2 regions of the Cytobacillus sp. FSL R7-0696 genome follow, and region 1 is predicted to be linked to the other one. Evidence: riboswitches for the same ligand, from Rfam matches in the RefSeq annotation. Region 1 holds a riboswitch; the other holds the start of a gene.
The links. Region 1 has a riboswitch for S-adenosylmethionine ahead of MKX29_RS13185 (methionine ABC transporter ATP-binding protein). Riboswitches for the same ligand answer to the same signal wherever they lie in the genome.
Positions count from the first base shown of each region.

Region 2: another riboswitch for S-adenosylmethionine. It lies ahead of MKX29_RS03370 (MetQ/NlpA family ABC transporter substrate-binding protein); the one in region 1 lies ahead of MKX29_RS13185 (methionine ABC transporter ATP-binding protein).

Region 1 covers NZ_JBBOWA010000001.1:2,550,957-2,562,070, reverse strand. Annotated here, with positions in the region: gene MKX29_RS13195 (MetQ/NlpA family ABC transporter substrate-binding protein) at 1-610, opposite strand, end outside; gene MKX29_RS13190 (methionine ABC transporter permease) at 623-1,291, opposite strand; gene MKX29_RS13185 (methionine ABC transporter ATP-binding protein) at 1,284-2,309, opposite strand; SAM riboswitch class I at 2,423-2,527, opposite strand; gene MKX29_RS13180 (O-acetylhomoserine aminocarboxypropyltransferase/cysteine synthase family protein) at 2,616-3,932, opposite strand; SAM riboswitch class I at 4,013-4,118, opposite strand; gene MKX29_RS13175 (hypothetical protein) at 4,207-4,542, opposite strand; gene MKX29_RS13170 (thioredoxin family protein) at 4,814-5,137, opposite strand; gene MKX29_RS13165 (toprim domain-containing protein) at 5,142-5,504, opposite strand; gene gcvH (glycine cleavage system protein GcvH) at 5,650-6,033, opposite strand; gene MKX29_RS13155 (arsenate reductase family protein) at 6,120-6,476, opposite strand; gene MKX29_RS13150 (acyl-CoA dehydrogenase family protein) at 6,693-8,477, opposite strand; gene MKX29_RS13145 (acetyl-CoA C-acetyltransferase) at 8,690-9,865, opposite strand; gene MKX29_RS13140 (3-hydroxyacyl-CoA dehydrogenase/enoyl-CoA hydratase family protein) at 9,923-11,114, opposite strand, start outside.
Region 2 covers NZ_JBBOWA010000001.1:646,592-656,294, reverse strand. Annotated here, with positions in the region: gene MKX29_RS03410 (DUF5392 family protein) at 1-212, shown strand, start outside; gene MKX29_RS03405 (TetR/AcrR family transcriptional regulator) at 240-845, shown strand; gene MKX29_RS03400 (GNAT family N-acetyltransferase) at 1,410-1,907, shown strand; gene MKX29_RS03395 (antibiotic biosynthesis monooxygenase family protein) at 1,917-2,222, shown strand; gene MKX29_RS03390 (hypothetical protein) at 2,219-2,590, shown strand; gene MKX29_RS03385 (cobalamin B12-binding domain-containing protein) at 2,587-3,237, shown strand; gene MKX29_RS03380 (STAS domain-containing protein) at 3,224-3,997, shown strand; gene MKX29_RS03375 (pyridoxal phosphate-dependent aminotransferase) at 4,276-5,439, opposite strand; SAM riboswitch class I at 5,681-5,791, shown strand; gene MKX29_RS03370 (MetQ/NlpA family ABC transporter substrate-binding protein) at 5,881-6,705, shown strand; gene MKX29_RS03365 (aminoglycoside phosphotransferase family protein) at 6,782-7,651, opposite strand; gene MKX29_RS03360 (hypothetical protein) at 7,741-7,926, shown strand; gene MKX29_RS03355 (MFS transporter) at 7,986-9,197, opposite strand; gene MKX29_RS03350 (MarR family winged helix-turn-helix transcriptional regulator) at 9,215-9,658, opposite strand.

The DNA of each region.
Region 1 (11,114 bases):
CTGCGTCACCTTCTCCATTATTATATATTTGTGGAAGAAGTGCTGCTTCATACTCCGTATCAAACTTTATATTTTTCGTATTTTCCTCAATATCATCAATTGTCGCTGTCGTTTTATCGACATCAGCTTTTAGTGTAATCAAACCTTCCTTTTCTAACATTGTCAAAATACGACCGTGGTCAGGTACAGAGCTACTCATAATAATTGTTGCTCCTTCTGGAAGATCATCTAAGCTATCATATTCTTGTGAATAAACACCAATTGGCTCGATATGAACACCACCAGCATTAACAAAATCATAATCATTTTCAGCCATTTGAGATTCTAAATAAGGGATATGTTGGAAATAGTTCGCATCAATATCGCCACCCTCTAACGCTTGGTTCGGTACAATATAATCTTGGAAGGTTGTGATATCCAACTCAATTCCTTTTTCTTCTAATAAAGGTTTTGCTTCATTTAGGATTTCAGCATGCGGTACATTAGATGCCCCAATTTTTAATGTTTTTGTTCCTTCATCAGATCCTTCGCTACCTTCATCTGAAGATCCACAAGCAGCAATAAATAATGCAACAGCTGCAATCATTAAAACAGATAACCATTTTTTCATTTTTTAGCTCTCCTATCGTTTGTCTAGTTTGGAAGTAATCAAATCACCAATCATTTGAATGATAAACACGATAATTAAGATAATAATCGTTGCAATCCATACAACGTCATATCTACTTCTTTGGAAACCTTCTAAGTAGGCAAGATTCCCTAATCCTCCTGCACCTATGACACCTGCCATCGCCGTATATCCGACTAGCGCAATCGCTGTAACGGTAATACCCGAAACAAGCGCTGGCATAGATTCAGGAATGAGTACCTTCCATATAATTGTACTTGTTTTTGCACCCATCGATTTAGAGGCTTCAATGACACCTTTATCAATCTCACGTAAGCCAATTTCCACCATTCTTGCATAGAAAGGTGCTGCACCAATAATGAGTGCTGGCAATGCTGCATTTTCTCCAATCATTGTCCCTAAAATCATTTTTGTGAAAGGGATTAGTAACACAATCAAGATTAAGAACGGAATGGATCGAAAGACATTAACAAATGCCGCAATAATTTTATTAACTAGCTGATTTTGCCATATATTTCCTTTAGAAGTTAAGAACAAAAGTAATCCAAGAATAATTCCTAAAATAAACGTGGCTATAACAGAAATACTTGTCATATATAAAGTTTCTTTTGTTGCTTCCCACATTCTTTCCCAATCCACATTTGGTAGCCATTCATTAAGCATGGGAAATCACCTCCACGCCAACCTTCTGCGAATGAATATATTCAATCGCGCGGGTAACCTCATCCGACTCTCCATCTATATGAATAAATAAGGTACCGTAAGAGCCACTTTGTGTTTGGGATATCTTTCCTTGTAATACATTCACTGTTACATTGTAGTGACGAATTAAGTTTGTGATTAATGGTTGTTCCGCTGAACCACCTACAAATCCAAGTTGAACAATTTGGCCATTTGGATAAGCACTCAGTAAATGTGTAATCGTTTCCTTCGTTTCTTCCGGTTCGGTCACTTGTTGAACAAAACGCTTCGTAATAGGTTCTTTTGGCTTTTGGAACACATCTAGCACTTCGCCAATTTCAACAATTCTTCCACCTTCCATGACAGCCACACGGTGGCAAATCTTGCGAATGACATGCATTTCATGCGTAATTAACACAATAGTTAACCCTAAACGTTCATTAATATCAACAAGTAAGTCGAGAATACTATCAGTTGTTTGCGGATCTAGAGCACTTGTCGCCTCATCACATAACAGTACTTTAGGATTATTGGCAAGTGCTCGAGCAATACCTACTCGCTGTTTTTGTCCACCGCTTAATTGCGAAGGATAGGCATCCTCTCGACCATCTAGTCCGACCAATTTAATTAATTCATTAACTCTCTCTAGTCGCGCTTTCTTAGGTACACCAGCAATTTCTAATGGAAACGCAATGTTTTCTCGAACTGTTCGAGACCATAATAAATTAAAATGTTGAAAAATCATGCTTATTTCTTGTCTAGCCTTTCTTAAGCTAGCACCTTTTATGCGAGAAACTTCATTCCCAGCTACAGATACAACGCCTTCAGTCGGGATTTCAAGTCCATTTAACATACGAATCAATGTACTTTTACCTGCACCACTGTATCCGATTACACCGAATATTTCACCCTCGTTAATTTCGAGGTTAACATTGTCTACTGCATTTACTTTCCCGTTTTTCGTTGAGAAAATCTTTTTTACATCTTTTATTGAAATCATCTTATACTTCACCTCTTCAATCCAGAAAAACCAACACATTTATAGCATATCCATTGTTTATAAAAAAAGCCTTCCTGCTTATGAGCAGAAAGGCTTGTTATGAAAATTCCTTTCTCTCATCTTTCAAAGCTAATGCTTTGAGTGAATTGGCACCATTTCAATTAAATGACGGTTGCCGGGCTTCAAAGGGCACTTCCCTCCACCTCTCTAAATAAGAGCAAACTATGAATATATTGAATTTTTTTGTGTACCTGTGTAATAGTATCATGTCATTGAAGTAGGTGTCAAATCTGAAAATAATAGTTGTTAGGCCCTTATATTTAATGAAGCAATACCAGTTGCCGCTTCAATAGCAGATTCAAGATCATCGATCAAATCTTCTACATTTTCAATTCCAATTGATAATCGGATTAAGTCTTCAGGTACACCTGCTTGTTTTAACCCATCTTGATTAAGTTGTTGATGCGTTGTGCTTGCTGGATGTATAATAAGACTTTTTGCATCACCTACATTCGCTACATGTGCGAACAGCTCAACCGAATTAATAACCTTCGCACCTGCTTCGCGCCCACCAGATATGCCAAAAACGACAACTGCCCCTGCACCTTTAGATAAATATTTGTCTGCTAATTCTTTATTAGGATGGTTGTCATCGCCCGGATAAAGTACCCAATTAACAGCAGGGTGATTATTCAAATATTGCACAATTTTTTTCGTATTAGCAATATGTTCTTTCATTCGAACCGTTAACGTTTCTAAACCTAAAGTGAATTGGAAGGCGCTTTGTGCACTTAGTGCTGGACCTAAATCCCTTAGAAGCTGCACTCTCGCCTTAGTAATATATGCTACAGGGCCAAGTGCCTCACTATATACTAAATCGTTATAGCTTGTATCCGGCTGACTTAATCCTGGATACTTCTCTGAATTCCAATCAAATTTACCACCGTCAACAATGATTCCCCCCATTGTCGTCCCATTCCCCAGTAACCATTTCGTAGCAGAATGAACAACAATATCTGCGCCATGCTCAATCGGCCGACATAGATAAGGAGTTGCAAATGTGTTATCAACCACTAACGGCACACCATGTTCATGGGCGATATTAGAAACCGTTTCAATATCTAGTACTTGTAAACTCGGGTTACCAATGGTTTCGGCAAATACAGCTCGTGTCTTTTCATTGATTGCTGCTCGTAGTTCCTCTTCATTATTCATATCGATAAGCCTAACGTTGATGCCGTACTTTGGTAAAGTGACTGTAAATAAATTATATGTACCTCCATATAAATTAGAGGCAGCTACAATTTCATCACCCGCTTGAACAATATTAAGAAGTGCTAAGTAAATGGCTGCTTGCCCGCTTGCTAATGCTAATGCGCCTGTTCCCCCTTCTAACAATGCAACTCTTTCCTCAAACACAGTAACCGTTGGATTATGAATACGAGAATAAATATATCCTGTTTCTTTTAAGCCAAATAAGTCTTGCGCATGCTCTGTATTTTGGAATTGATAAGCATTATTTTGATAGATTGGGACTGCTCTTGCCCCTGTTACTGGATCAGGTTTTAGCCCACCATGAACACCAATTGTTTCAAAACGAAGTTGCTTTTCTTTTTCTGCCATTTTACATCTCTCCTCTTTTTTAAATTGGAAAGAAAAGACGACCAAAAACCCTCTTCACAAAGAAGAGGGTTTATCATCTCTTCTTATCTATCAGAGCTTTTATGCTCTGCTGGAATTAGCACCGTGTATCAAACAACCGGTTGCCGGGTTTCATAGGGCCAGTCCCTCCACCACTCTCGATAAGAATATTTAATTTTCTAATTATTCTAAGGATAGAATAACAACCTTTTTTTGGGAAGTCAATCTTTTTTTAGTACATTTGATATATTTTTGATTAATTTTGATTTAACAGGAAAATGGCATCTAATTTCAATAATTGTCTAAAAGTCGATTTAAGGATGATATGCTTTTCATCCACTTGTTTCTTTAGACTTGTACGCCCTTGAAGCAAAGAATGAAAGTGGTCAGCAGTAGTTTGAATGTTTATATGATAATTTTTCAATGGGCGAGCATGTTTAATTAACAGCCTTTTACGGTCTAATGTCAAATACAATAGATTTTGTTCTAATTCTACTCGAATCCTTATAGGTTCCTTTAACATCATTAAAATATGATCATTTACTCTTAAAGATTGATTGAAATGATAAATGAGTTTCTCTATTGAAACCACCTCCTGCCCCGTCTTATATTCTATAATTCTGTTCCAAGAAATGATTTCCTTCTCCTAACTATCGACTTTAACCGACAGAACATTTTATTTCCAACAATGTTCACAACCTATTTCCCGAGAAATATGTCAAAAGCTAGACTTATCGACAGAAAAAAGATACAGCCCATCGGTTCATCTGCATAGAATGAGTGAAGGGTATATTTAAATATTTGCGCAAAACCCCTTGATTGAAAGCATAAGAAAACCACTTATTCCTAAACAATAAGTGGTTTTAAAATTGAGACTGTAATTCATATGATTGAATTTGCTCAAGTAAATAAGGTACGGAATGGAAAGCATAAAGCTTATCAACTAACTCTCCTTTTTTAAACACAAGTAAACACGGTACACTTTCAATTTCATACTTTTCGGCTACTCCTGGCAAAAAATTCAGGTCGGCTTTACCTATAGGAAGGTTCTGCAACAGTTGCTCAGTAATTGTTAGCATTTTCCCGGCAACTTGACATGTCCCACACATAGGAGTGAATAAATAAAATAAGCCGGATTGCTTCCTTGCGATCAAATCATTTAAGTCATTGTTTGACCAGTCAATCATGTTATCATCCTTTATCTAAATACTCGGTATATATATCTATATTTGCACTTATTAAGGCTGTAGCTAAATGATACGCGGGTGCCGCCTCGACTTCACGATACATTTTATCAATATAGATATGCTCTGCCTCTGGTAACTCTCTCTTAAATTGTTTACGAAGTTTTTCTCCTGATGCGTCAGCATCGACTAATATATAGACTTCCTTCCCAATTAAATAATCAATTAATTCATCCAACTTCGAAGTGCCAATCGTTCCATTTGTACATAAGATCTCTACAGGTTCTCTGATTAATCCTTTCACTTTTCGTTTGTCAGATTTACCTTCAACAATAATGACTTTATTGCCATGTTCTATATGCATGCTCATCACCTAATATATATCATTTATATATTTTACAATAGTAAGCCTTTTTACATTTGAAAACTTTTCAACACTTAGCTGGTATGTCTATATAGAAATTTAGAAAAAGGTCAAACCATTTAATGATTTGACCTTCTTTATTTAACTGCAATTAATCTTCTTTTGTCATTTCTTCATATTGTTCAGCTGTCATTAGCTTGTCAATTTCACTTGCATCGGATGGCTCAACAACGATCATCCATGCTTTCTCGTAAGGAGATTCATTCACAAATTCTGGACTATCGCTAAGTTCTTCGTTAATCTCAACGATTTTACCACTAATTGGTGCATATAACTCAGAAACTGTTTTAACAGATTCTACGCTACCAAACGGTTCATCAGCAGTTACTTCATCTCCTACTTCTGGAAGCTCAACAAATACGATATCTCCAAGTTCTGATTGAGCAAAGTATGTAATACCAATACGAACTTTATCTCCTTCTGTTTTTACCCACTCGTGTTCTTCTGAATAACGTAATTCTTTAGGTGTGCTCATGTTTCATACCTCCATTAATTTAGGAAATTGTTTATTTTAATGACCGAATAAACGATCGTTTAAAACGTATAAAGCGCATCCACCATTTACAGCCAATTTTGTTCAAATTCTAGCTCTTTAAATCCGACTGTTACTTTCGTACCGTCTGTTGTTAATGGACGTTTAATTAACATTCCATCCGATGCTAATAAATCCAACAGTTCCGACTCTGAGGCCGTTTTCACTCGGTCTTTTAATCCTAACTCACGATACTTTTGACCGCTTGTGTTGAAAAACTTTTTCAGCTCTAACCCGCTCTTTTTGTAAAAATCTTCTATTTCCTTGCGGGATGGGGGATTTTCCACTATATGTATCGCATCATAGGCTATTTCATGTTCATCTAGCCATTTTTTCGCTTTTCGGCAAGTACCACATTTAGGATACCAATAGAAAGTAAGTGCCATGTTTTCACCACCTATTTTATCATACCTATATTCATGAATACTATCGTTTCATTAGCATAACATATTTCTTTTTATTTTCATAACGAAGAATTGTAATTATTATCATATTAAAAACAAAACAAAGAGGCCCACATTCGTTCTTGAGCCTCAAGTTATAAAGTTCGCAAATGGAGGAAGTAAACAGGTTACTTTCCTTCCATTCATTAAAGATAAATATTATACTACGAATCTTTCAGCTTCAATAATTTTCTCAGCCGCTTGACGTTTTTTCGCAATTACATTTGTTGGAGTATGTCTCGTAAACTTCTTAAGTGCTGAAAGCATCATTCGTAATGTATCGCCTTCTTCCACACCTACTAAAGTTTCTTTCGCAATTAACTCAATTTGATTAAATGCTTCTTGGCAGAAAATTTGTGTGTACAATAGCTTTTGTTCCGCTTTTGCTACTCCGTCTTTTACTATGGCTTTTTCAGTACGAAGAACAGTAGATTCCATAGAATAGGCGTAAGAAACAAGATCAGCAATATTTACAAGAACTTCTTGCTCTTTATCCAAAGCTTTTCCGTATTTTTGTGCACATAAACCTGCTGCAAGTAAGGCGATTTTCTTAGCGTTCTTTACAAGGTATTTCTCTTGCTCTAATGCTTCAGTACCTGGCTCTTCTGGCATCATCATCATCAATTCCTCTTGAAGTGCCATTGCTTTTTCGAATAAAGGCAGTTCACCTTTCATTGCTTTTCTAACATACGTTCCTGGTACTAAAAGACGATTGATTTCGTTTGTTCCTTCAAAGATTCGGTTGATTCTAGAATCACGGTAAGCTCTTTCTACTTCATATTCTGCCATAAAGCCATAACCACCATGTAATTGAACTGCCTCATCAACTACATAATCTAAAACTTCGGTAGAGAAAAACTTATTAAGTGAGCATTCTATTGCATATTCAGCAATAGACTTCGCTACTTCTTTACCGTCTTGGACTTCTTCATCACTCAGTTGACTCATTCTGTCATCAAATAGACCCACTGTACGGTAAACGGAGCTTTCAGCTGCATAAATTTTACTTGCCATTGTTCCGAATTTTTCCTTCGTTAAATTAAAAGAAGAAATAGGCGTACTGAATTGTTGACGTTGGTTAGCGTAAGCTACCCCTAATTTAAAGGCATGCTTAGAACCACCCACTGCACCTACACCAAGTTTGTAACGACCAATATTTAAAATGTTAAAGGCAATGACATGACCACGACCAATTTCACCTAGTACATTTTCAACTGGTACTTGTGCATCTTCTAAAATAAGTGTTCTTGTAGAAGAGCTCTTAATACCCATTTTCTTTTCTTCAGCACCTGTTGATACACCCGGATATTCTCTTTCAACAATAAAAGCTGTGAATTGGTCACCGTTTATTTTGGCATAAACAACGAACACATCGGCAAACCCAGCATTCGTAATCCATTGTTTTTCCCCATTTAATACATAATGTGTGCCTTCTGCGTTTAATTTAGCAGTTGTTTTTGCTCCTAATGCATCAGATCCTGAACTTGGTTCTGTTAGTGCATAAGCAGCTAATTTTTCACCTGTCGCAAGCACCGGTAAGTATTTTTGCTTTTGCTCTTCATTTCCGAACAATACAATTGGAAGAGAACCAATACCTACATGGGCACCGTGTGAGATAGAGAAACCACCGACACGTGACATTTTTTCAGCAATAAGTGCTGAACTTACCTTATCTAAACCGAGTCCACCGTATTCCTCTGGCACATCTGTACCAAGTAAGCCTAAGTCACCAGCTTTTTTCAATAGTTTTACAGAGCGATCGAATTCATGTTGTTCTAAATAATCCACTTGAGGTACCACTTCATTTGTCACATAATCTTCTGTCGTCTTCGCAATCATGATTTGCTCTTCGCTAAAATCCTCTGGTGTGTACATATTTTCATAAGAAATATCTTCAATTAAAAAGCTTCCACCTTTAATAAATTTTTCAGTTTGATTTGACACGTTCATCATCCTCCATCTTCATTCTTTATGCTTTTTGCAGTTTTCGTTAACTTTGTTTTTCAAAGATAATTAAATAAAATTTTCACTTCGGTTCATTGCGCATCAGACACTCACTTTTTGCAGGGCTCAGATTTCTTTGATCTATTAACCGCAGGAGTCGAGTGTCTTCCGCTCTATAACACTATTGGTTTAAAAAAAGAACTTAGTCGTTTTTAAAGAAGTTCAAACACACCTGCGGCACCCATTCCGCCACCAATGCACATCGTTACAACACCAAATTGCTCGTTTCTACGCTTCATTTCATGAATTAATGATAGTGTTAGCTTAGCCCCGGTACACCCCAGTGGATGCCCTAAAGCAATAGCTCCCCCGTTAACATTCACTTTTTCTTCATCCAACCCTAATTCTCTAATGACTTGAATGGATTGAGAAGCAAAAGCTTCATTTAGTTCGAATAATCCGACATCTGATAGCTCTAACCCCGATAGTTTTAAAGCTTTAGGAATTGCTACAATTGGCCCAATCCCCATAACCTCTGGCGGCACGCCTCCGACAGCAAAAGAACGAAACTTCACTAAAGGCTGCAATCCTTGTGCATCTGCTTTCTCTCTGTCCATAATCATTACAGCTGCTGCACCATCACTTGTTTGTGATGAATTCCCCGCTGTAACTGAACCTTTCACATTAAAAGCTGGTCTCAGTTTCCCTAATGTTGCAACTGTTGAATCACTCCGTACACCTTCATCTTGTGAAAACTGGAAGTTGTGTTCTTTCACTTTATTATCCGATCCAATTTGACGGAGTGTGACATCAACCGGAGTAATTTCATCAGCAAATTTACCTTCACTAATTGCTTTCGCTGCTTTTTGATGACTACGTACAGCGAATGCATCCTGCTCTTCTCTTGAAATGCCGTATTTTCCAGCAACTTGCTCTGCTGTATGCCCCATACTCATATAATATTTAGGAGCTGTCTCGGCTAAAGTTAAATTAGGACGGACAACATGACCCATCATAGGTACAAGACTCATGGATTCAGCTCCACCGGCGATTACTGTATCTGCGTGACCAAGCATGATCTTTTCGGCACCATAAGCGATTGATTGCAACCCTGATGAGCAATAGCGATTGACTGTGATTGCTGGTACCGAGTCTGGAAGCCCAGCTAATGCACCGATATTTCTGGCCATATTCAAACCTTGCTCTGCTTCTGGCATGGCACAACCAATAATTAAATCATCAATACTACCTTCATAATTTCCAGCTCGTTTCAACGTTTCTTTTACAACAAGTGCACCTAAATCATCTGGCCGAACAGTGGCAAGTGAGCCTTTTTTTGCTTTACCGACAGGTGTTCTAGCACCTGCAACAATTACAGCTTCTTTCATTGCTTTTTCCCTCTCCTTCTACTCTCGGTATCTTTTATTCTTTCTAGCAATCTATGATTAGTTACGGAGTGGTTTACCCTTTAAGAGCATGTGTTGCATCCGTTGTTGAGATTTTGGCTCTGCAATAAGTTTTAGAAATGCTTCTCTTTCAAGATCTAACATATATTGCTCATCTACTTCTGTACCAAAAGGAACCTTGCCGCCAGCAATGACATATGCCAGTGCCTTGGCAATTTTTAAATCATGTTCCGAAATATAACCAGATAAATGCATAGAATTAGCACCTAAAAGTAATGCGGCATACCCTGTTTCACCAACAACTGGGAATTTCACTTTTGCTGGTGGAAGGTAACCTGCATTTGCCAATGCTAATACTGCTTGTTTGGCATCATAAATGAGGTGATCTCCATTTACACTAATTGCATCCGAAGTATTCAAGAAGTTATTTTCTCTCGCCTCTTCTCCTGATGTAGATACCTTTGCCATCGCAATTGTTTCAAAGACTTTATTGGCTACGTTCTGTAGATCAAATTGAACTCCTTTAGGCATGCTTGCTAAATGTTTCAAATATAGTGACTTGTTCCCTGCGCCGCCTGGAATTAATCCAACTCCTGCTTCCACCAAGCCCATGTAAGTTTCACTAGATGCTTGAACATGTGATGCACTTAAAGCTACTTCCGCTCCCCCGCCAAGTGTCATACCGAATGGAGCCACTACGACTGGTTTAGCACTATACTTGATTTTCGTCATCGCATTTTGGAATTGTTTGATCACCATATCTAATTCGAAGTAATTATCATCTTGGGCTTCCATTAACATCATTCCGATATTGGCACCGACACAGAAGTTCTTTCCTTGATTGGAGATAACAAGACCTTTATAATTTTTCTCTACTTCATCAATAGCGAAATTAATCATTTGAATAATGTCTAAACCAATCGCATTACTCTTTGAATGGAACTCTAAGATAGCGACGCCATCGCCTAAGTCGATTAAGCTTGCTCCAGTATTTTTCTTAATGACACCTTGTTTTTGTTTTAATTGCTTTAAGTTTATTACTTTTGGGTTTAACTTAATCGGCTGATACTCACCATTTTCATACACAAAAGTTGTCGCGTTCTCTTCCTTATAGAACTGTGTATGTCCATCAGCGATCATTTTCTCAACCCATTCTGGAATGTCTAATCCTTCTGCTTTCATTTTGTTCACTGACTGTTCCAAACCAATAGCATCCCATGTTTCAAATGGG
Region 2 (9,703 bases), 1.9 Mb from region 1:
TAGGTATGGCTTTATCAAAGGAATCGAAAATCCGCAGAAAAGCAATTGAGAAAATAAGCGTTGATTATATGATCCAACGTATTAATGAAAGCAAAATAGCAACTGAACAAATGAAAAAAAGATATATCATAATTATTAATGAGAAGCCTGTTATGGCGCTTGCACAATTCATGGAATTCCTGCGTGAAGAACAGCGCCGTTCCTCGTTTTAGATTGATTCCTTTAGGGAGGGGAGTATAATGCCAAAAATCACTTTTTATAATTTATCAATTGAAAAACGCGAAAAGCTTATCAATGCTGTGAAGCAAGAGTTTTCTCGTGTTCCACTATCGCAAGCATCCATCAGTAATATTGTAAAATCTGCCCGTATTCCAAGGGGGAGTTTTTATCAATATTTTGAAGATAAGGAAGATGCTTTTTTTTACTTGCTAGAAGAGAGAGTAAAAAGGAATCAAAGTGAAGTTTACTTTTTATTGAATAAGCACAATGGGGATATTTTTGAAATGATGATTGCTTTTTTCGAAAAGGTGATTACAGAACAAGATGAGAATCGGAACTTTCTCAAAAATTTATTTTTAAATATGACATATGAAGTGGAACATGAATTTGGTCGAAGTTTCAAGGGATATGAAACGAATCAGCAGTTTGTCCAATTTGAATCAAAGGTAAATAAAGAAATATTGCATATCTCAAATCAGGAAGAGTTTAAGTATTTAATGAAAATACTTACTTCTGTTTTACTACGGAGTATTATTGAATCATTTTCTAAGGATCAATCGAAGGAAGATGCACTAAGAAATTTTAAGTTAGAAATCACTCTCTTAAAACGGGGACTTAAGAAATAATGATGAAATGAGAAGTAGTTGGAATGAAAATTTATTCTTTCGTTTCAACTCTTTTTTTTGCTGAATTGCTACTGAAAGATCGCATCTATGTGATTTTTTCACAAAATTCCAAAAATATACATAGTGGTGCTATAATAAGAATAGCAATAGTCAATATAGCCATTATTCCCCGTAGAAGGGGGGTGTTGCTTTGTCAGTTTTTGAGGCATTGGTGTTTGCTTGTACATTTACAAGTTTAATAATGGCTGTGCTACAATTCAAAAACGATGATAAAAAATAATCCACCTCATGTATAGGTGGATGGTGTCAATTGTTCATTGGCTAATGCTATTGCGAGATCGGACGGTGTTGCCGCACCACCGATCTTTTCTAATATATGCCTTTATCTAGTCCTATTATACAATAGAATGATTTTTTGGAACAAGCTTTGAGCAAAAACTTACGTTTGTTTATTTTATGAAACAGACCATTCTTGCCTTTGCCTTTTTCTAAACTTCATTTCCTGTTACAATTATAGATAAAATACGTTTAAGGGAATTTCCTTCCTTTTAGTGGGTATCGAACATGAAAATTAGATTATTCTCAAGAAAAGATAGTACACAAATCCAATCTGTTGCTAGGGAGAGTTGGCGTTATGCATATGAAGGCATAATTCCCGAGCGAACACAGGTTGATTTTTTATTATCTGTATATACTGAAGATGCTTTAATGGAAAGTTTATCTACTTCGGTTTTATTGGTTGCTGAAGAAGAAGGAGAAGTGATTGGTTTCGTTCATTTTTCATTAATAAATATTAAGAAAGAAATCGAATTAGGTGCTTTATATATTTTGCCGAGTTTCCACCGCCGAGGTATTGGTACAGCCCTACTAAAAGCGATGTTTGAATATTTTTATGATGTCAATAAAATTACGGTTTCTGTTGTTATGCGAAATGATTCTGCTTTGGATTTTTATCATTCAAAAGGGTTTAAACAACTAGGAGAAATGAATGATTCAATTTTCGGATTTAGTATTCCAACCATTGTAATGGAATGGAGAAGTAACACAAGTCCAAATGTGTAGGGGGAAGTTATGTATACCGTATTCTCAACTTTTGATGTAAATGAAAGTAAAGCAGATGAAGTGATTGAAATATATAAGAATCGCTCACGTCTAGTTGATAAAGCAGATGGGTTCGTCGACTTTATGTTGCTCCAGAATGATAAACGTAAAGGAGAATTGACAGTACAGTTAATTTTTGAAACAAAGGAAGATTATTTGCGATGGGTAAGAAGTAAAGATTTTCAACGAATTCATGATCTTGAAAAGAAGTATCCAGATAAAGAATTAGCAGCAGTCATTCCAAAAGTGTCGCAATTTAAGGTTGTGGTAAAGTGAGTAAATATGAAATGATCGCAGAAGAAGTAACAAAAAGGATATTTCAAGAGGACCCTACATTAATTGAACGATATGGTGAACGTGGGAGAAATCAAACATTTATTGATAATATGCACCACTTAGATTATTTAAAGACGGCAATGGAATTAAATACGTCAAAGATTTTCACTGACTATGCCCTTTGGTTAAGAGGTATCTTAATTAAACATGGTATGACGACGCAAACCTTGATTGATAATTTTCTTTTTTTAGAAGAGGAATTAGAGAAATGTATGATGGTAGAAAGTGAAATTCGTTCTGCATATATTGGTTTGTTAGGAGAGGCTGTCTCTATTTTAAGAGATGTTCAAGGAGGCGAGGCACAGTGACGAGAGGAGAAGAGCTAGCAGAAATCCTTTTATCTGGAGCTGTTGCTGATGCTTGGGAATATATTGAGCAATTCGATTATTTGACCAATGTAGAAATATATCAAGATATTATTACACCAGCTATGGTTAAGATTGGTCTTAAATGGGAAAATTTTGAGATTACAGTTGCAGATGAACATTTGGCATCGGGAGTTTGCGATTTCATTCTTTCAAGATTAGCTGCAAAGCACAAGCTTAAACCTGTCACGGCTGCACCGACCGCCATGTTTCTTTGTTTATCAGGAGAGCAACATTATTTGGGATTAAAGATGGTAGCAAGTATATTTGAAGAGAATGGCTGGAGAACCAAGTTTTTAGGAGCAAATTTACCTGTACAATATGCTTTGCAGGCTGCGAAGGATTGGAAACCAGATGTAATTGGCTTATCAGTTTCGATTGCTACTCATTTACCGACACTTACGGAATATATGGAAGCTTTTTCTTATTTACCAAAGAAACCTAGGGTTCTATTAGGTGGAAGATTGACGAATTTATATGATTTAGCTTCTTTTACTGCTATAAAACCGGAAATTATTTCAAACTTATATGCTGTAGATAAATGGATCACTGCTTTTAATACGAAGGGGAGGAAAAATGCGATTAATTGATCTACATTTGCCGATACCGTATATACTGGCTAATAAGAATGGTGAAATCATTAGCTATACATCTAAAGCGGATGAAGTCTTTGATTTATCAGAAGGTACGATTAAAAGTATAGTTGATGAAGGGAGTATCTCCAAGTTTGAAAGGGTAGCTGCCATACCAGAAAAAAGCATGAGATTTGAAGCTAATTTAAAAACAAGAAGTATACCGATAGCACTATTTGATATTCATATCAGCTGGGATTTTCAAGGTAATGCGTCCATGCAATTTTTATACAAAGATGATGATAATGAACCATTAATGGAGAAATTACAAGCACTTCAAAACAGATTAGCAAAGACAGATTTTGAACTTTATGAGCAGAAGGAAACATTAGAACAAACATTGCAAAGGTTGGATGAATTATCAGGTCCTTTTATCTCTTTAACAAAAGAGATATGTTATATCCCTTTGTTTGGGGATATGACGGGCGATAAATTTACAACGATTATGGAACAAACGCTTGCCCGTCTGTCAGATCATGACTACAGGTGGATACTGATTGATTTAACAGCGGTTGCTAAAGTATATAATGAGGGAACGAGCGGTTTAGAGGTTTTAATCAAGAGCATTCTTCTAATGACAGGTGGAGAAGTGAGGCTCATTGGTATAAATCCGAGGCTAGCAAAAGCACTTCAACCTTATCAATTAAGAAATGTTGTTCATACGGAACAATCGTTACAAAGCTTTCTTCAATCAGTGATAAATGATCATGCTATATAAACATTGATTAACCTGAGAGGGTACGTGGAAAATGTATTGGGGTGCGCGGTGTTTATGGGTTGGCTTTGTTAAAAGAAAAGATTGCCGGATAACGACATGTTTTGAAAAAACTAAGTAAAGACATATGGGAACAATGAAGATGATCCTTTGTAACGGGAATGCGAATTTAAAAGGAAGAGAATATGGAGATTGAGATCGTTAATAAAACAACCTAGCCCATTGGAACTTAAGTTAACATGTTTCTATGGGCTAGGTTTGTAGTTGCTATACCTCTTATATTAAAATAATTTGAGTTCACCAATTCTTTCTACTGCTTCAATTAATCGTTCTTCATCGACAAGTAATCCAACCCGAACATAACCTTCTCCAAAGGTCCCAAAGCCTTTTCCAGCGGCAACAGCTACATCTGCTTTTTCCAGTAAGTAGTCAGCAAATTCTTCACTATTGTATCCTTCAGGCACTGGCATCCAAGCAAAAAACGATCCTGAAGGAGACTTGCCGTGCCAGCCAACCTTTTCACAAGCGTTCATGAATGCATTTCTACGTCTCTCATATCGAGCAACAAGTTCGTCTACACTTGTTTGATCCCCATTTAATGCATCGGCTGCAGCTTTTTGTATGGCAGGGAATAAGCTTACATACATATGGTCTTGAAGAAGGTTGATGGCTTCAATGATTTGTTCATTTCCAACCGCAAATCCAATTCTCCACCCAGCCATATTATATGTTTTTGATAATGTATACATTTCAATACCAACGTCCTTCGCTCCGGCTGTGGCTAAGAAACTTTCAGGTTTCTTCCCATCAAAGCCGATAGCACCATAAGCAAAATCATGCAAGATGGTCATGTTGTTTTCTTTAGCAAAAGCAACAGTTTCTTCAAAAAATGTGGAATCAGCTGTCGCGCCTGTTGGATTATTAGGATAATTCAAAAATAGTAGGCGGGCATCCTTTTTTTGTTTTTCTGTAAATTGTGAGTAATCAGGTAGAAACTGATTGGCTTCTTTTAAAGGAAAGGTTTCGTATTTTACATTTGCCAAAACCGCACCAGATTCATAATCAGGGTAACCTGGATCTGGTAAGAGCATTAGATCTCCCTCATTGAGTAGGCATAATGGGAGTTCTACTAAACCTGCTTTTGCGCCAAAAAGGATCGCTACTTCTTTTTCAGGATCAATTTCTACCCCATATTCACGCTGATAAAAGGAAGCAGCGGCCTTCTTTAATTCATTAATTCCTCGAAAAGGAGAATATTTATGTGTCATTGGGTCTTCTGCGGCTTGCTGAAGTGATTGTACAATATGTGCAGGTGTTGGCTGGTCGGGATTGCCTTGTCCTAGGTTAATAACGTCTCTGCCTTCAAGTTTTGCAGCAGCAACTTTTTGAACAAGGGAAGCAAAAAATTGTTGAGGTAATTGCTTCAAACGATGCGATAATTCCATTTTTAATCCACCTTCATTCATTTAATCTATATACGAACGCATTTTATAACCAAAAAGACAAATTGTCCAGTTAATTTTATACAAAAGGAAATATTCGCTTTCCTTTTTCGTTTTAAAAGAATAAAGGAGAGATAGTTGGATTACTAAACCCGTTTTCTAGGGAGATTGGATGTAACATTATTTCGAACATTGACAAAAATAAAAGAGAGTAGTAATATCATATCATAAAAATTAAATGAAAAGCTTATCCAGAGAGACTGAGGGACTAGGCCCTATGACGTCCGGCAACCCCCAATATTGGGAAGGTGCCAATTCCTGCAGAATGATATCCATTCATTCTGAAAGATAAGGCGGAATATAAATCAATGCCTCTTTCAGATGTTGAATAGTGGCTTTTTTTATTGGTTAAAATTCTGGTTACAGCTATGGGGAGGAAACATAATGAGAAAGTGGCTAATTGTTTTATTCATTGCAACTGTTTGTTTACTAACAGCATGTGGCGGAGGTTCAGACACGAGTGGAGAAAAGGTGGATGAAACGAAAGAACTAAAAATTGGCGCTACTGCCGGTCCTTATAGTGATATGTTGAAGAAAGCTATTGTACCTGGTCTAGAGGAAAAGGGATATAAAGTAACTGTCGTAGAGTTTAGTGATTATATCCAACCTAACAAAGCTTTAAATGAAGATGATATACAAGCTAACCTTTTCCAACATACAATTTATTTGGAGAATTTCGAGAAAGAAAATAACATGGACTTAACACCATTAATTATTGTACCAACAGCCCCAATGGGGATTTACTCGAATGTGTTTAATTCAATTGATGAGATTAAAGACGGTGCAACCATTGCCATTCCAAATGACCCAACGAATGCAGCACGCGCTTTAAATACGTTAAATGACGAAGGTTTAATTACGATTGATGAAAACGCCGATCCACTAACAGTATCTGAAAAAGATGTGAAGGAGAATAAAAAGAATTTAGTTTTTCAACCGATTGAAGCAGGACAATTACCAAGATCTCTAGAGGGTGTGGATCTAGCTGCAGTTCCAGGTAACTTTGCGTTGGCAGCCGATATGGACTTATTAAGTGCATTAACACTAGAAAATATGCTTGATGATTATCGCAATGTGGTTGCAGTTAAAGCAGACTTTGAAGATAAACAATATGCGAAAGACTTAAAAGAAGTGGTTGAGTCTGCAGAATTTGAAAAAATTATCGACGAAGAGTTTCAAGGATTTGGAAAGCCAACGTGGATGGAATAACGAAGTAATAACAAACAAGAAACCGGACAAATTTATATGGATTTGTTCGGTTTCTAATCATAGTTGTAGAATACTGTTAAACTGATCTGTGCATAATTTGTATTTTGGTCATTCCTATATTTATGGATTGTCGAACAGCTTTTTCATCTTGGTCATTGACGTTTTTCAACCATTCGTGAAATATTGGTTGTAAGCCATAAAAGGAAGTGACTCTTCTATACATTTCATCTTTATTGAATTTTGTTTGATAAGATGCGAGAGCTTCTTTAGTGAATTGATCTCCGAAATCCCAATATAGCCCTGCAAAGTCAAACGCCGGGTCCCCTATTTGCGTATCTGTAAAGTCTATAATTCCTGATATCTCCTTTTTGCTTGGATGATAAAGGATATTGGCACTTGTTAGATCACCATGAATCACGACTTTTGCTTCTTTAAATTTTGACACCGCTAAAAACATTTTATCAATTTCTTCTTTTTCTGCGTCTTTTAAGAACGGAAATATTTTTTTAATCAGGGCTTGATGTAATTGCTCCCAATAATTTTCACTATGTAGTTCTTCTATATTACATTTCTTTGCTTCATCTATATCCAGACGATGTAATTCTGTAAGAAATGTTCCTAGCCGCTTGGCTTCATATAAAGGAGGAGTAATCAATGAATGAGATAATGCTTGTCCTTTAATAAAGTGGTAAAAAACACCAATCATTTGTCCGTCTTTATTATAAAATGGAAGATAATTTGGTATTTCAATAATTGAAGAAAGATATGAGAGCTGGTGAAGTAGCTTTATTTCCTTTTTTATTTTCACTAATACTTGTTTTGTTTTTGGTATTCGGATGACATATCTTTGATTGACAATATAGATATGATGATCCCAACCAGAATGATTGCTTTCAATCTGTATTTCCTGAAGATGCGGGAGATGGTTTTTAATTAATTCCTTCATGGAACAGTCTCCTTTTTTATTATTTTGTATAAATCGTTTTTTTGAGGGGGAAAATAGGCGAGACATCTTATAAAAGGGGAGTGAATGCAATGGAAAAAAAGTATGATAATCAAGTGGATGAGAAAATTATTGCTGCTCAAAATGAAGCTCAACAATACAATCAAATGGATACAGAATTAGAACAGTCAGAAGAAGTACAAGCAGCAATGGAGAAAAGTTATGAATATGAAGTGAAGAATCAACAACCGACATATGAACCGAATAAACCATTTTAAGTAGAAAGAAGAGACTTCCATTACTTGGAGTCTCTTCTTTAATTATAGCATACCTTATTTTACATTGATGCTGTTTGATGTGCTTGTTTACTCCCATTGTGTTCGATTCGTCCATAAACTAAAAAGTAAAGAATAATTGAAGCAATTGACACAATCCCCATGTAAATGTATAACATACTGTAGCCTGTAATAGGAATCAGTAAACCTAATAAATAGGGTCCAAAACCTAAACCACCATCGAGAAAGATAAAGAAGGTGGAAGTAGCTAGCCCCATGCGATGGGGTGGCGTTAATTTGATCGCAATCGCTTGTGTACAAGACTGCATATTTCCAAAGCCTAAGCCAATCAAAGCCCCCGCCACTAATAGCATAACACCATTTGCTGAATTACTAAGTAAGAATAGACCTACGCCAAATAAAATGAACGCTGGATACATCACATAATTTGCCCCTTTGCTGTCCATTAACCTACCAGTGAAAGGACGGGATAGTAAGACAGCAATGGCATAGACAAAGAAGAAAAAGCTAGCAGCACTTACTAAGTCCTTTTCAATTGCATAAAAGTTAATAAAAGACAAGACGCTTGAATAACAAAATGCGACTGTTAATGTGACGAGTGCAATTGGAAGTGCCTTTGGTTCAATAAAGCTAGATAATTGAAAACCAGATGATTGAAATTGAGCTTTCTGATCTTCAGTTAACTCTTTCACATTCACCGTTAACCCGATAAGTAGGCCAATAATACCAAGAATCAAACAAAAAATGAAAATCGTATGAAAAGTTGTGTATTGACTCATTAACATACCGATAAAAGGTCCTATTGCTGTAGCTAAAGTATTACTCATACTAAAATAGCCGATTCCTTCACCTTTCCTTGTTTGCGGAATAACTGAAGCGACAATTGTACCACTTGCTGTACTTGCCATCCCTAATGTTAAACCGTGGATAAAGCGGGTAATAAGTAAGAAATTGACATCAATTTCAATAAAATAAAGACTTGTTGATAAACTAAATAATAGTAAGCCAATGATTAAAGTCTTCTTCCGTCCAATACGATCAATATATTTACCTATAAACAATCTTCCTACCAATGTTCCTATAATAAATATGCCAGTAACTAAGCCAGCTTGGCTGGCGGTTGCATGATGTGCTTCAACGGCATACACGGCAATCGTAACCATTAATAAATAAAACACTAATGTTAGAAAAAAGTTTACGGAAGAAACGGTGATAAAGTCCTTGGTCCATAATTTTTCTTTTGTTGAACTCATTTTCTTTTTCTTCCTCCTTACAAATTGCTTTTAATAATATCAAAAATACGAATACATTCTTCTTGTTCTTCAGGTGTGATTCCCTCTAATATTTCCATTTCGAACTGATCAATCGGAATGCGGATTTTTTTGTATATGTGCTCACCTTCGTTCGTTATTTTCATTTTCTTTTCACGTTTATCCATGCTTGGGATTTTTTCTACATATCCATATTCCTCAAGCTGATTTATTGTCCTCGTGACTGTTGGCTTTTCAACACCTTGATACGCAGCAATCTCTACTAAAGTTGTTGGACCAAAATGGTAGAGATAATAAAGGATTGTCCACTGTGCCCGTTGTAATTGATGTTTCGTTAATAAGCTGTTCAGTCTATTCTCAAAAGGGCGATAAAGCATCATAAAGTGATGAAAGAACCTTTGGCTAGCAATAATAATATTCACCTCATTTAAAATAGTTATCAATGGTAACTAATATACTATAACAAAAAGCCGTCTTGTCTGTCTATG